Regions from separate parts of the Priestia sp. RMT2NF4 genome, predicted to be linked through region 2. Evidence: predicted binding sites of a transcription regulator. Region 2 holds the regulator's gene; each other region holds the start of a gene.
What was found. The regulator Rex, encoded in region 2, represses fermentation and respiration genes when NADH is low (regulators of the CRP and FNR family bind a similar motif). The targets are predictions, from matches to a motif close to TTGTGAAATATTTCACAA.
Positions count from the first base shown of each region.

Region 1: a site for Rex is predicted at 1,719-1,736, ahead of ACMX9J_RS19805 (cytochrome ubiquinol oxidase subunit I). Genes of this name have one in related genera too.
Region 3: a site for Rex is predicted at 2,011-2,028, ahead of ACMX9J_RS00245 (cytochrome c oxidase subunit II). Genes of this name have one in related genera too.

Region 1 covers NZ_JBLQZO010000005.1:68,783-72,481, forward strand. The annotation lists gene ACMX9J_RS19790 (LacI family DNA-binding transcriptional regulator) at 1-172, shown strand, start outside; gene ACMX9J_RS19795 (threonine/serine exporter family protein) at 317-1,078, shown strand; gene ACMX9J_RS19800 (threonine/serine exporter family protein) at 1,093-1,548, shown strand; gene ACMX9J_RS19805 (cytochrome ubiquinol oxidase subunit I) at 1,849-3,255, shown strand; gene cydB (cytochrome d ubiquinol oxidase subunit II) at 3,242-3,699, shown strand, end outside.
Region 2 covers NZ_JBLQZO010000018.1:11,150-14,848, reverse strand. The annotation lists gene ACMX9J_RS27260 (ABC-F family ATP-binding cassette domain-containing protein) at 1-1,156, opposite strand, end outside; gene ACMX9J_RS27255 (redox-sensing transcriptional repressor Rex) at 1,617-2,255, shown strand; gene tatA (twin-arginine translocase TatA/TatE family subunit) at 2,309-2,494, shown strand; gene tatC (twin-arginine translocase subunit TatC) at 2,510-3,265, shown strand; gene ACMX9J_RS27240 (YdiK family protein) at 3,292-3,519, opposite strand; gene ACMX9J_RS27235 (CPBP family intramembrane glutamic endopeptidase) at 3,516-3,699, opposite strand, start outside.
Region 3 covers NZ_JBLQZO010000001.1:47,261-50,959, forward strand. The annotation lists gene ACMX9J_RS00225 (long-chain-fatty-acid--CoA ligase) at 1-274, shown strand, start outside; gene ACMX9J_RS00230 (hypothetical protein) at 334-459, opposite strand; gene ACMX9J_RS00235 (CBS domain-containing protein) at 525-947, opposite strand; gene ACMX9J_RS00240 (hypothetical protein) at 1,168-1,632, shown strand; gene ACMX9J_RS00245 (cytochrome c oxidase subunit II) at 2,217-3,155, shown strand; gene qoxB (cytochrome aa3 quinol oxidase subunit I) at 3,157-3,699, shown strand, end outside.

The DNA.
Region 1 (3,699 bases), on a different contig from region 2:
TAGTGAAGCGCAACCTCCGCTAACAACCATCCGTCAACCGATGGAAAAAATGGCTGAAAAAGCAGTAAACCTCTTACTTCAGCAAATTCAGGATCAGCAAGAAATAGATCAGGTACAGTATAAAATGGCACCTGTATTAGTAGAGCGTGAGACCACAAAACGTATGAATTGATAAGGAATGTATATACTATTCCTGAAAGTGTGAGACAAAAAGTCCACACTTTTTTGCATTAACCATTGCGTCCACTTCCCTCTTTCTTATACACTGTATGCTGTAGGGGAAAAAACCAAGCTTTAATATGTTTGGAGCGATTTGATGACACAACAAAAATTAGATAAATATGAAATTATGGACGTTAGCTTACTAGCAGGTAAAATTATGTTAGAAAGCGGAGCAGAAACGTATCGAGTAGAAGACACAATGATGCGGATTGCAGCGTCTTACGGTATAAAAAAATCCCACAGCTATGTGACGCCAACAGGGATTATGTTTTCACTTGAAACGAAAGAACCGACGAAAACGAAGTTAATTCGTATTTCCGAACGAACGACCGATTTAAAAAAAGTAACTATGGTAAATAGCGTCTCAAGAACCATCAGTCAAGGAAACATCTCCTTGGAGGAAGCGTATGAAATGCTACAAGAAATTGAAGCAACGAACGTAGCTTTTCCACTATGGGTTCAACTTGCAGCTGCATCCATTTCTAGCGGATGCTTTTTAATCATGTTTCAAGGTTTATGGACGGACTTTATTCCAGCGATGTTTTCAGGAGGTCTCGGATTTTTAACCGTGGTGTATTTCCACCGTCTTATTCCGATTCGCTTTTTTGCTGAGTTTACCGCTTCGTTAGTTATTGGACTTTTATCAGCTCTTTTAGTCGCTTCAGGACTAGGAACGCAAATTGATAAAATTATTATTGGATCCGTTATGCCTCTCGTTCCTGGGTTATCGATTACCAATGCAGTGCGAGATTTAATGGCGGGACATTTACTGTCTGGATTATCAAAAGGAGCAGAAGCGTTTCTGACGGCATTTGCTATTGGTGCAGGTATTGCCATTGTATTTACGCTTCTATAGAAGGGAGGCATCATATGCATATCGTAGAGCAGATAATTACAAGTTTTATTGCTTCAGCAGCGTTTGGGATTATTTTTAATGTTCCACGTGAATCATTATTAAAAAGTGGCTTTGTCGGAATGATTGGCTGGCTCATTTACTATTTGCTAACGTTCTATGGTGTAGATGAAATTCCAAGCACTGTAGCATCGGCCTTTTTTATTGCTATTATTAGTCAAATTTACGCAAAAATTTATCGTACGCCGATCATTATTTTCACCGTAGCAGGTATTATTCCGCTCGTTCCAGGGGGAACAGCATACGATGCCATGCGTAACTTTGTAGAAAATAATTATAATGAAGCGATTAGTCTTGCAGCAAAAGCCTTTATGATTTCAGGTTCAATTGCCATTGGTATTGTATTTTCTGAAGTCATTAACCAAATCATTCGTCAATCTAAATTAAATGCGAAAGCAAAATATCGACCGTAGAGAAGCAAGCTCAAATCAGAGCGTGCTTTTTTTATGAAAAAATAAAGAGATCCTGCCCTTTTTTGTCACAAGAAAGTCACGTTTTAGTCTAAAAACGTTCAAAAAATGTACGTGCACAGCTAAAAAAATAGACTATACTATGTAAATAGAAAGAGAGACATTACATATGTTTGTGAAATGTTGAGCATATTTCTCGAATTGTTATGCTCAATGTTTCACAATATAAGTAAAAGATGCTCAGAAATGAGCAAAGTATCTATGGAAATGATGAATGTTCTTATATATGAAAGGAGAAAGAAGATGGATACAGTCATACTATCACGTATTCAATTTGCATCAACGACGCTGTTTCATTTTATCTTTGTACCGCTGTCTATCGGCCTTGTCTTTTTAGTAGCGATCATGGAAACGATGTACGTAGTAAAAAAAGATGAACAGTATAAAAAGATGGCAAAGTTTTGGGGGCACTTATTCCTGATTAACTTTGCTGTCGGAGTCGTAACAGGTATTTTACAAGAATTTCAGTTTGGCATGAACTGGTCAGAGTACTCAAGATTTGTAGGAGATGTATTTGGTGCGCCGCTTGCTATTGAAGCACTGCTAGCGTTTTTTATGGAGTCCACGTTCCTCGGGCTGTGGATTTTCGGGTGGGATCGTTTGCCTAAATGGCTGCACTGTCTATGTATTTGGCTTGTTAGTCTAGGTACTATCTTTTCAGCGTTCTTTATTTTAACGGCTAATTCTTTTATGCAGCATCCGGTCGGAATGGAGCTAAATAATGGCCGTTTGGAAATGAATGACTTCTTTAAATTGTTAACGAACGGTCAGCTGTGGGTCGAATTCCCTCATACAATTTTAGGTTCGTTTGCAACAGGCGCCTTTTTTATCACGGGTGTCAGCGCTGTTATGCTCTTGAAGAAAAAACATGTGGCTTTTGCTAAAAAATCATTTCAAGTTGCTATCCTTGTAGGGCTAGTTTCAGGTGTAGGAATTGCACTATCTGGGCATGAACAGGCCGGATATTTAGTTAAAACACAGCCGATGAAAATGGCCGCAAGTGAAGGATTATGGGAAAACAGCGGAAGTCCAGGTGCTTGGACAGTAACAGCAAATATTCACCCTGATGAAAAGAAAAATACGAGTGAAATCAAAATACCTTACTTATTAAGCTTCTTATCATACGGTAAGTTTTCAGGCTCCGTTCCTGGAATGAATGAGCTGCAGCAGCAGTATACGGCGAAATATGGAGAAGGAAATTATATTCCACCCGTTCGAACAACGTTTTGGAGTTTCCGCATTATGGCTGGTCTAGGTGGCGTATTATGTGCATTAGGCATTTGGGGTACGTACTTGCTTTCTCGTAAAAAACTTCAAGAAAGCAAACTATTTTTACGTATTATGACGATTGCCATCGCCTTTCCGTTCCTTGGAAGCTCAGCAGGTTGGATTATGACAGAGATTGGCCGTCAGCCTTGGGTTGTATTTGGCTATATGAAAACCGAAGATGCCGTGTCTCCTGGTGTAACAGCAGGTGAATTGCTATTTTCTATTATCTCGTTTTCGTTCTTTTACTTAATTTTAGCTGTGATTATGGTGTTCTTGTTCGTTAAAGAAATTAAAAAAGGTCCAGATCACGATCACGAAGCACATACAAAAGTAACATCAACTGATCCGTTTACAAAGGAGGGATACAATGTTTTCTCTTAATGAATTCTGGTATTTGCTAGTATCCATTCTGTTTGTTGGTTTTATCTTTTTAGAAGGCTTTGATTTTGGGATTGGAATGGTGTCTCGCTTTTTAGGAAGAAACGACTTAGAGCGACGAGCTTTTATTAATACAATCGGTCCTTTTTGGGATGCAAATGAAGTTTGGTTAATTTCAGCAATCGGTGCTATGTTTGCCGCTTTTCCAAACTGGTATGCAACGCTATTAAGCGGGTCATATGTTCTTTTTGTTCTTCTGTTGCTTTCGCTTATCGGACGCGGTGTAGCATTTGAATTTCGAGGAAAAGTTGAAAAACAAGCGTGGAAAAATGCGTGGGATTGGGTTATCTTCTTTGGAAGTCTTTTTCCACCGCTCATTTTCGGCATCTTATTTTCAGCACTAATGAAAGGATTGCCTGTTGAGCGCAACATGCAAATGAATGCCGG
Region 2 (3,699 bases):
CAGTCTTGAAGCTGAGTTTATCCACAATGCCTTTTAATAAAGTTGATTTCCCCACGCCATTAGGACCAACCAACGCAAGGCTTTCCCCTTTTTTAATGCGAAGGTTTGCCTCTTGGACGACATAGTTGTTTTCATCATATCCGATAGACACATCTTCCAGATTTAAGACTTCATTTCCGCTTTGACGTTCAATTTCAAACGAAAAACTAGCTGATTTTTCGCCTTCGTTAGGTCGATTTATTAACTCCATTCGATCGAGCTGTTTACGTCTGCTTTGCGCACGTTTTGTAGTCGATGCGCGGGCGATGTTTCGCTGAATAAAATCATTCAGCTTTGCGACTTCATCTTGCTGCTTTTCGTACTGACGCAACTCTTTTTCATATCGCTCTGCTTTTTGTACAAGGTATTTAGAGTAGTTGCCCGTGTACTTCACCGTTGTTTTTTGTACGACTTCATACACTTGATTTACGACTTTATCAAGGAAGTAACGATCATGTGAAACGATTAAAATAGCTCCTTCATACCCTTGCAGAAACTGTTCCAGCCATGCTAAAGTTTCAATATCTAAGTGGTTGGTAGGCTCATCCAGAATAAGCAAATCAGGCTTTGTTAAAAGCAGTTTTGCAAGAGCCAGGCGCGTTTTTTGTCCACCGCTTAAGGAGGAAATAGGGGTGCTGTAGTCAAAGTTTGAAAAACGGAAACCGTGAAGAATAGATCGTGTATCCGCTTCATATTGATAGCCGCCTAAATCTTTAAACGTTACTTGAAGCTGATCATACTCTTTGGTTAGTTTTTCGTATTGAACTGAATCATTAAAAATGTCTGGATCACCCATCTTCGTTTCAAGCGTACGTAATTCTTTTTCCATCTTCTTTAATGGAGCAAAGACAGTCATCATTTCTTCCCATATGGAGAGTGTTGACTCAAGAACTGTATCTTGTCCCATATAATCAATGGAAACACCCTTAGGTTTAATAATTTCTCCGCTGTCATAGGAAAGCTGCTCAGCAATAATTTTTAATAAAGTTGATTTACCAGCACCGTTTCGTCCCACTAGGGCAATGCGGTCTTTTGATTGTACTTCTAACTTTATATTCGATAAAATGGGTTCTGCCCCATAGTATTTTGTAATACCGTTCAATTGTAGAATAATCATTTTTTCACCTCTAGTAGTATATCCATAGTGTATTTTAACATATTTTTAACTACAAGTTCTTCCTACAAGCGTTTGTAATTTGTAGAGGGACAAGGACAAATGATGAAGCGAATGTTTTGATTCATGAAATAAAATGATTTTACCTGCACATTTTATACAGGATACTATGTTAAAATAAGAGATAAGTGCATCTCTGAACTTATCTATGATGGATGTAAAAAAAATCCGTCATGACTAACAAACCGATCCTTTGAAGGGCTAATTGCTTCGTTCTACATACCGACTTTAAGGAGTGCTGAATAGACAAAAGCCGTCGAGGTGTGAAGCGGAGTATATATAAAACAAGAGAAAAGAGAGAGAATTGGAAGCGCTACCTCAAAGCGGTTGATGCTTTGTGAAAGGTAATGCAATATTACTTGAAAATGTTAGTAATGACATACATGAACTGAGGGGGTACAACGTGAACACTGAACAATTAAAAATACCACAAGCAACGGCTAAGCGATTGCCGCTTTATTATCGTTTTTTGAAAAATTTGCATGCTTCTGGTAAACAGCGTGTGTCGTCAGCGGAGTTAAGTGAGGCAGTGAAAGTGGATTCTGCTACTATTCGTCGGGACTTTTCTTACTTTGGTGCATTAGGAAAAAAGGGATACGGCTACAATGTGAATTATTTACTTACATTTTTCCGTAAAACGTTAGACCAAGATGAAGTAACGAAAGTAGCACTGATTGGCGTAGGGAATCTAGGAACGGCCTTTTTAAATTATAATTTTATTAAAAATAATAACACCAAAATTGAGTGCGCTTTTGATGTGATAGAAGATAAAGTAGGTACGAAAGTAGGCGACGTGCCGGTCTATCATCTTGACCAATTGGAAGATTATATGAGTGATGACATCTCAGTAGCGATTTTAACCGTTCCTGCCACTGTTGCTCAGCAAATTACTGATCGTTTAGTGAGTTGCGGAATTAAAGGAATTTTAAACTTTACTCCTGCACGCTTAAACGTACCGGATGAGATTCGACTCCATCATATTGATCTTGCTGTAGAATTACAGTCGCTCGTCTACTTTTTGAAAAATTATCCTGTTGAATAAGGCGGACTGTGTTACGATTTCCTTAAGTCTAAATTAATAAGGAGAGTGGGAATATGGGGATTGGAGCAGGCAGTTGGATTATTATTGCGATTGTAGCACTGCTTATTTTTGGGCCGAAACGGTTACCGGAGCTAGGAAGATCAGTGGGCCAAACGCTTAGAGAGTTTAAGCATGCCGCTAGCGGTGCATCAGAAGATCGTGAAAAAGATAAACAGCGTCAAGTAGATGACAAAGAGTAAAAGGGTGATCATAGTATGACCGAACAAGAAATGTCAATATATGATCATATAGGAGAGCTGCGAAAACGCATTTTAATTGTTTTATTTTTCTTTGTGATTGCCACAATTGGCGGCTTTTTTATAGCGGATAAGGTTATTGTCTATTTACAGCATGCTGATGAGGCAAAGAATTTAACGATGAATGCATTTCGGTTAACAGATCCAGTTAAGATTTATATGCAATTTGCTGTTATTATCGGCTGTGTACTTGCAGCTCCTGTTGCACTGTATCAACTTTGGGCATTTATTAGTCCTGGTTTATATGAAAAAGAGCGTAAGGTAACGCTTGGATATATTCCTGTTTCCATTTTTCTCTTTATCGGCGGTGTCTCTTTTTCTTATTTTGTGTTGTTTCCATTTGTCGTTGATTTTATGACGCGCGTTTCTGATGAGCTGAATGTAAACCAAGTGATTGGCATTAATGAATACTTTTCTTTTTTAATGCAGCTCACACTGCCTTTTGGCTTGTTGTTTCAGCTTCCTGTCGTCGTTATGTTTTTGACGCGTTTAGGAATTATAACGCCTATGTTTTTATCTCAAATTCGAAAATATGCCTATTTCGTACTGCTAGTTATTGCCGCACTTATTACACCACCGGAATTGCTCTCGCACATGATGGTGACAGTGCCGCTCTTAATTTTGTATGAAATCAGCATCATTATTTCCCGCATTTCGTATCGCAAAGTGTTAAAGGCAAGGGCAGAGCAAGAAAGAGAAGATGTTAGTATGTAAAAAAAACCACTGAAACAGTGGTTTTTTTATTTGGATGAATCATCTTGATTTTTATATTGCTGCTGCAATTTTTTAATTTTGTAGTGCAAGATAAAGATGCGAACCGCAAACCTGAAATCGAATGCGGCTACGAGTGCAAATAAGATTGTGGGGAAATTCCAGACGGTTTCCTGGGCATTTTGAATTGCCAAGTAGGTGAATAAAATCCCCATAATAATATAAATAAACCCTCGTGTTAAAGGGATATTCTTCATAAAAACATGCCTCCAAAAATGAACTGCATTTGTTCTGCTTGTTTTTGCATTTCTATAATTTTATCTGCAAAAATAGTTTGAGATAAAATAACGATTGTATTCATCAAAACATGAGCAATAATAGGTACAACAATTAGTCTCGTCCTTGCATAAAGGAATGCAAATACAAATCCCATAGCT
Region 3 (3,699 bases), on a different contig from region 2:
TATTTATCAGCATCCAGCTGTAAAAGAAGTATGTGTGTTTGGAGTACCAGATTTTTATCGAGGGGAAACCGTTAAAGCTGCGATTGTTTTAAAAACTGATGCATCTGCTACAGAACAGGAATTAGAAGAATGGTGCAATTTAAGGTTAGCTAAGTACAAGGTCCCTCGCTTGATTGAGTTTAGAAATAAGCTGCCTAAGTCCACGGTAGGAAAAATTTTGCGCCGCACATTAGTGGAAGAGGAAGAAGAGAAAAGAAAGAAAGAAACAGATTAGGATTTCACTAAAAAAAGGATTGCAAACGAGCTTCTGCCGATTGTAATCCTTTTTTATTCTTACTTTTTCTTTTGGCTTTTTGCACGATTAGCGTCAAGCTCAGCCGCATATTCTTCTTGAGACTTTCCTTGCTTTTGACTCTCAGACTGAATCTTTTTAAATTTGTTATCGTTTAAATTTGGCATATTAGCACCTCCTTGCAGACAGGGTTATTTTGTACAAACATTAAGGATTTATATGCTAAAAAGTTTTAATGAACTTGATTAGAAATTTCGCTCAATGCTGCACCGGCTTCATCAACATATACGTTCACGGTCGCAAGGTCACCGATTGCACAGATTCCAACCATATTATTATTCTCCACTACAATAATGCGGCGAATTTGATGATCGGCCATCATACGTGCACATTCATGAATATCCGTATCTGGAGAACAAGTAATCACATCTTTAGTCATACAATCATGGCAATGCACAGTGTTGCAATCTTTTCCATCCGCCACGCAGTTTAACACGATATCACGGTCTGTGATCATTCCCATTACTCGATTTTCTTGACACACTGGCACAGAGCCACAATTAATATCACGCATTAATTTTGCTGCAGCTGTTACTGGGTCGTGCGGTGCACAAGCTTTCACATCTTTAGTCATAACTTCACGTACTGTAGTCATTTTTAATTCCTCCTTTTAATTAAACATTCACCTCCGTATTTTCTCCATGCACATGCAGAATATGAGAATCAATAATTTCCTGAAAGCAAAAAATCTTGTAATAAAAGACGAATAAAAGAACGAACGCAGTGTAATAAACACATAAAAAAGAGCCTATTACACAAACTAAAGAGAATATGGTTTAGCTTACATTTTCGTAACGGCAGGAGTTGGGTACATAATGAAAGGAAAGTTAACGCTTTTGGCAGTACTTTTATTGCCTTGGCTGTCTATAATAAAAGTTGATAAATTTGTCTTTAAAAGATACCTACCTGTTTTAACATTTAGTTCATTAGTTATTGCTTTTATCAGTGAGTTATCTAAAAGCTTTACATGGTGGAAAGTGAGGAAACCTCTTTTCCCTAAACTTTCAAGCGACGTTTCTTTTATATTTGGACCGTTTTTTATAGCTAATTTTTGGGTATTCAAGCTGACCTATGGGAATTTCAAAAAATATTTGTTAATTAACATCCTATTTGACTATCTATTTGCTTATCCCTTGACCAGTCTGGCAGAAAAATTAAAGGTATACAAAATGGTCAACATGACGCGTTTTCAACTTTTTGTGATCTCGATTGCCACTGCTCTTATTAATTATTTCTATCATTATTTTATAGAAGATGTATTAAGGAAGAGAAGGCAATAGCTGATAGTTCGTTAACGTGAATTACTGCAAAATGATAAGGAGCCTCGCACGTTTATCATTCAGAGCTCTCTTTTATCGCTAGAGAAAATCAATACTCTCGCACAGACCAAAGAGCTAGAGGAATATAAGGAAGTCGTGACTCTCTTAACAAAAAATGATTGATTGGATGTTTCAGCAAGTAAAGCAAACAAACTAGTAAGAAATAAAGCTCCATACTTCATTACTCCCAAAAAGCTCTTCCAGTTAATAAGAACTGGGAGAGCTTTTTTACTTTTATCAGAATCTACGCGCTAGGAGAAAGATATTTCACACCACATTTAACCAAATATGTGACGAAATTATGGTAAAGCCATTTAAACTAGATAAAAATCGCTTCAAGTGTGAGAAATATCACACCTTTTAAACATACAACATGATAATTTTTTAGGAGTAAGCAATATGTCATGACAAACTTCAATATGTTAGGAGGTTTTTAGCTCTTTGATCTGTTGAGATGCATCTCTAATATGAACGTTTATATACCATTATTATGTACAGAGATTTAAAGGAAGGGAGCCTGAGCTGAGGTGAGAAAGCAAAAATCAATGCATATTGGCAAGTTAATCATTCTCTCCGTATTCATTACAATTTTTTTAGCAGGCTGTGATAGTCGTTATTTGATTTTAAATCCACAGGGGGCGGTGGCTCAAAAAGAATACCAGTTAATTATTTTTTCCATAATTTTATGCGCAATTGTCGTTATTCCTGTTTTAGGTCTGCTTGTGTATATCGTTTTACGCTACCGTGATAAGCCTGGAAACAAGGCTCCGTATCGACCAGATTGGGACGATAGCAAGCGTCTTGAATTTATTTGGTGGGGCATCCCCATTATTATTATTGGCATTTTAGGTTTCGCTACGGCCAAGACGACTTATGAATTAGTAGATCCGCCGAAAAAAGATGTAAAGCCGCTAACGATTGAAGTAACGTCTCTTGATTGGAAATGGTTATTCCAATATCCGGATCAAGATATTGCGACAGTCAACTATGTCGAAATTCCAAAGAATGTGCCCGTTCAATTCGTGCTAACGTCAGATGCACCTATGAATTCCTTTTGGGTACCCCAGCTAGGAGGACAATTATATACAATGCCGGGAATGGCCATGGGGCTTTGGCTGCAAGCTAATCACAAGGGAGAATATTTTGGTTCAGGCGCTAATTTTACGGGTGAAGGGTTCGCTCATATGAACTTTAAAGTTAAATCTACATCGACAAAAGAATTTAATCAGTGGGTAAGGCAAGTAAAAGAAACAGCACCAGCTTTAACAAAAGCTGATTATAACAGTCTTGCAAAACAAGGTCTTTCTTTAGAGAAATCGTACTCTACCATTCCTAAAGGTTTGTTCCAAGAAACTGTCATTAAAAACGGTGGTCAATATTATAGTCAGCATCACCATATGAAAAATGAAGACATGAAGACAATGAATGTGGCTTCTGATGAACAAGCACATACACAGCACGAGCACCAGGAAGGAGGAAACTAAGTTGTTAGACAAATTAAAAGATTTTTCATCTCATTTTTTTGTGACAGGGGAGCCAATGATTTACGGAGCCGATGTCGCCATATTGTTAACACTAGCCGGTATTATTTTTGTTCTTACGTATCTTAAAAAGTGGAAGTGGCTATGGCGTGAGTGGCTCACAACGGTGGATCATAAAAAAATTGGAATCATGTATATGCTTTCTTCATTGTTAATGCTGTTTCGAGGCGGAGTAGATGCATTATTGATGCGTATGCAGCTAGCATTTCCTCAGTGGCATTTTCTAGATTCTAATCATTACAACGAAATTTTTACTACGCACGGAACCATTATGATTCTATTTATGGCAATGCCGCTTATGTTTGCTTTCTTTAATATTGTTGTACCTCTTCAAATTGGAGCAAGAGATGTCGCCTATCCTTTTTTAAACGCGGTAAGCTTTTGGCTATTTTTCTTTGGCGCCATGCTTTTCAATTTGTCGTTTGTAATCGGAGGATCGCCAGATGCAGGGTGGTTGAGTTATCCGCCGCTTTCTGGCATGCAGTTC